Regions from separate parts of the Mycobacterium lentiflavum genome, predicted to be linked through region 2. Evidence: riboswitches for the same ligand, from Rfam matches in the RefSeq annotation. Region 2 holds a riboswitch; the other holds the start of a gene.
The links. Region 2 has a riboswitch for cobalamin ahead of metE (5-methyltetrahydropteroyltriglutamate--homocysteine S-methyltransferase). Riboswitches for the same ligand answer to the same signal wherever they lie in the genome.

Region 1 (2,198 bases), 2.6 Mb from region 2:
GACGAACTGCTCTCACATGCCGACCTGGTGATCTGCGGCGGCGGCCACGGCATGGTGGCCAAGACGTTGCTGGCCGGGGTGCCGCTGGTGGTGGTTCCCGGCGGCGGCGATCAGTGGGAGATCGCCAACCGGGTGAGGCGGCAGGGGAGTGCGCGGCTGATCCGGCCGCTGACCGCCGATGCGCTGGTGGAGGCGGTCAACGACGTGTTGTCGACGCCGCGCTACCGGGAGGCCGCGCGCACCGCCGCGTCCGGCATCCATCGCGTCGCCGACCCTGTTCGGGTGTGCCACCAAGCGCTGGCGCTCGCGAAATAGCCGGGCTCGGTATGTTGGCTGGCGTGCGGCTGACGGAGTTCAACGAGCGGGTAGTGCTGCGATTCGGCGCCGCCTACGGCGCATCGGTACTGGTAGATCACGTGCTGCCCGGTTTCGGCGGCCGGACCGCCGCTCAGGCGATCGAGGACGGCATCGAACCCCGCGACGTCTGGCGGGCGTTATGCGCCGACTTCGACGTCCCGCGCGAACAGTGGTGAGCTTTCTTCCCGTCGAGTGTGCGGCTACGGCGCCCTGGGCGCACACTGGCCGTCGCCAGCGCACCCTCAACGCCGGGTCGAGCGCGGTGCCTGGCGAAACACGCAGTCACCGCAGACCGATCGCCCGGGCAGGCGATAGAACAGGCAGCAGCTGTCGCGCTTGAAGCCCAGGTGTGAGCCGGTGATGGCACCGGATCTGGAGAGCACGCCGGTGTCGAGCAGGGACATGGTGACCTCGACGATTCGTGCCCGCAGGTCCGGTCGGGCCGCGAGCAGCGCCCGCGACGCGCCGACGAGTGCGGACGCGATGTTGCCCGCCAGCAGGGCGGGCGCCAGTTTGACCCGCAAGCCGGCCGCAACCGGCTGCATATGGTGTTGCACCACAAGGCGATACAAGTCGGCCGCGATGTCCTCGACCGGCTCTCCGATGGGCTCGGGTAGGCGCAGCTGCGCTCCGTCGTCGGCACGTTCCAGGTGTTGCAGGTCCGGGACGACGCCGTGGGCCAACGCGCAGGCCAGCGCCGGTGACCACAGCCGGGTGGCGTGGCCGAGGTGGACCAGGGAGGCGCCGATCCGCAGGTCCGTCGTGTGGTAGCGCTGGGCGGTGGTGTCGATCAAACCCGCAAAGCCGTTGGCGTAGTCCTGCCGGACCGGGTGCCATCCTTGCGCCCGGCCGCCCACGGTCAGTGCGAAAAACCCTTTGTAGGAGGATATTTCGGCAAGCTCGCCGGAGATATCCATGCGTGCGAAACCAGCCTCTCTGGGGAGATCCGCCCCAGCGTCTAGTGAGGAAGCGCCGGCGGTGAGTATCTGGCTCTCGGGTCGCAATGTGCCCGATCACAGTGGCGGGACCGCACCGGTTTCGCACCGGTTTCCTCTTCGTGCAGGCCCGTCGGCGCACTGTCGGTAGCCGATATTGCCACACGCAGCCGGTACGGCGTGTCAAACTTGAATCGAACAGGTGTTCGTCTACTGTGGGGATCAACTCGAAGAGACGACTTGTCGGTGGCCAGCTCTAGTGTCACGGCCAACCGACCGATACCGGTCAGAAGAACACCGACTATAGGAGAGCACCATGGTGCAAGCCCCCGACCGCGAAAAGGCTCTCGAACTGGCAATGGCCCAGATCGAGAAGAGCTATGGCAAAGGCTCGGTGATGCGTCTCGGCGACGAGCAGCGTCAGCCGATCTCGGTCATTCCGACCGGATCCATCGCATTGGACGTGGCCCTGGGCATCGGCGGCCTGCCGCGCGGCCGGGTCGTGGAGATCTACGGCCCGGAATCCTCGGGTAAGACGACCGTCGCCCTGCACGCGGTGGCCAACGCTCAGGCCGCCGGGGGTGTCGCGGCGTTCATCGACGCCGAGCACGCGCTGGATCCGGACTACGCCAAGAAGCTCGGCGTCGACACCGATTCCCTGCTGGTCAGCCAGCCCGACACCGGTGAGCAGGCCCTCGAGATCGCCGACATGCTGATCCGCTCCGGTGCCCTGGACATTCTGGTCATCGACTCGGTGGCCGCATTGGTACCGCGCGCGGAACTCGAGGGCGAAATGGGCGACAGCCACGTCGGACTGCAGGCCCGGCTGATGAGCCAGGCGCTGCGGAAAATGACTGGCGCACTGAACAATTCGGGAACCACCGCGATCTTCATCAACCAGCTCCG
Region 2 (2,198 bases):
TCGGGACAGCGTCACCACCTCGGCCACTTTCTCCTGGCCGAATGCCAGCCAACTGCGCAGCGCGTCGTCGAGGCCGGTCTCCGGTTCCAGTGAATACGGCACGTGCAGCGTGGAGCACGACGTCGACACCGCGATGTTGGCGGCCGAACCCAGCAGCGTGGCCAGCTTGCTCAGCGCCGCCTGCAAGTCGGTGCGCCAGATGTTGCGTCCGTCGACGATGCCGGCCACTAGGGTCTTGTCGGCCAGCTCCGGCACCGCGGCGATCGCGGTGTCGGCGCCGTACACCAGGTCGAGACCGATCGCCTCGACGGGCGTGCGGGCCAGCGCCCCTAGCGAGTCGCCGGGGTCACCGAAGTAGGTAGCGACGTAGATCGCGGGCCGGTTGCTCACCTTGCCCAGCTCGTTGTAGACAGCTTCGGCCAGCGCGGGGGCGTCGGGGGAGATGTCGGTGACCAGCGCCGGCTCGTCGATCTGTACCCACTGCGCGCCGTTCTCGGCGAGCAGGCTCAGCAGTTCGGTATAGATTCCCACCAGCTCCTGCAGCCGCTCGATCGGCGCGCCACCACCGTTGACGCCCTTGCTCAACAACAGAAACGTGATCGGACCGATGACGACCGGGCGCGCCGGAATGCCTTGCTCGAGAGCCTCTTTCAGCTCGGAGAGCACCTTGTCGGGGTTCAGCGTGAACTTCGTCGCCGGCTCGATCTCGGGAACGATGTAGTGGTAGTTGGTGTCGAACCACTTGGTCATCTCCAGCGGCGCGACGTCGGCGGTGCCGCGCGCGGCGGCGAAGTAGCGGTCCAGGTCGTCGGGAACCTGTGCGGCCCGGGCCGGCAACGCGTCCAGCATGACCGCGGTGTCCAGCATTTGGTCGTAGTACGAGAACGTGTTCACCGGCACCGAGTCCAACCCGGCGTCGGCCAAGCCCTTCCAGGTGTCGCGGCGCAGGGTGGCGGCGACCTTTTCCAGTTCCGTTCGGCTGGTTCGGCCTTTCCAATAACCCTCGGTCGCGCGCTTGAGTTCGCGTTTCGGGCCGATGCGGGCAGAGCCGACGACAGTTGCGGTGAATGGTTGGGGAGTCACGATATTCGTCCTTCAATCGGCATGGTGGTCACCGCCGGCGGACGTACAGCCGATCCTGCCGCGGTGAGCACCCTTTTTCTTGCAGGTACTTACCGCCAACGGCTGCAGCCAAACGCCCATTCCACGAGGCGATGAGCCGCCGGGCGCGGCGCGCCCGGCACAGCTGGCAGGTCTCCGGACTCGCAGGCGCGCACCTGGTGGTGCTCCTAGTGGCCGTCGCTTCCCAGTCTTGCGACCAGTGCCTATTGACGGCGTTCGTTCCTGCATACCGTTGCGGGACAGTCCCGGATTCTCACCGGGTTCCCTCTCACGAAGCGTGATCAATGCTTGCTTCGCTCGATGCTTGCGCCGCGGGTGCGGCGCACGCAAACCAGTTGCGAGAAGAAGTTTAGTCAGCCCGCCAATGCCTCGGCGATCGGGACGTCTCCATTGTTGAATCCGATGGTCCGCCGGATCGTCGAATCATCGGACAGGGCGGCGGCCACGACGAGCGCGACATCGGCCCGCGAAACCTCCTGGCCCGCGCCGACGACGATCTTGCCGGTCGCCGGTTCCAGCGTGAGCCGGCCGGGACCCAGCACCGTCCAGTCCAGCGCGCTCGCTCGCAGATGGGCGTCCGCGGCGGCCTTGGCCTCCGCGTAGGCGAAGAATGGATCATCTTGCGGCACACCGTGATCCGGACCGGCACCGAAATAGGACACCATCACGAACCGCTTGACGCCGGCCTGGGCGGCGGCATCGATCACCCGGATCGCGGCGTCACGGTCGACGGCATAGGTGCGCGCCGGATTGCCGCCGCCAGCACCGGCCGAGAAGACGATCGCGTCGTGTCCGGGCAGCAGCTCGGCCAGCGCGTTGGTGTCCAGCTGCTCGATGTCGGCAACCACCGGTTCAGCGCCGGCGGCGGCGACATCGTCGCGGTGATCGGGATTGCGGAAGACGGACGTCACCTGATTGCCTCGCTCGCTCAGGATGCGAGCCAGCTGCAGTGCGACCTTGCCGTGTCCGCCGAAGACGATGACGCGTGCCATGCCTCCGACGGTAGCGCGGCCGGGTCCGATGGTGGCGACCCGCTTCGCCCGGCTACGCCGCGCTCGCGATCGCCACTAGGTCCG

Region 1: another riboswitch for cobalamin. It lies ahead of MJO58_RS09750 ((2Fe-2S)-binding protein); the one in region 2 lies ahead of metE (5-methyltetrahydropteroyltriglutamate--homocysteine S-methyltransferase).

Annotation. Positions count from the first base shown of each region.
Region 1 is NZ_CP092423.2:2,039,776-2,041,973, forward strand. Features, by position in the region: gene MJO58_RS09740 (glycosyltransferase) at 1-315, shown strand, start outside; gene MJO58_RS09745 (DUF3046 domain-containing protein) at 339-533, shown strand; gene MJO58_RS09750 ((2Fe-2S)-binding protein) at 600-1,274, opposite strand; cobalamin riboswitch at 1,318-1,453, opposite strand; gene recA (recombinase RecA) at 1,609-2,198, shown strand, end outside.
Region 2 is NZ_CP092423.2:4,592,313-4,594,510, reverse strand. Features, by position in the region: gene metE (5-methyltetrahydropteroyltriglutamate--homocysteine S-methyltransferase) at 1-1,083, opposite strand, end outside; cobalamin riboswitch at 1,232-1,473, opposite strand; gene MJO58_RS21295 (SDR family oxidoreductase) at 1,476-2,114, opposite strand.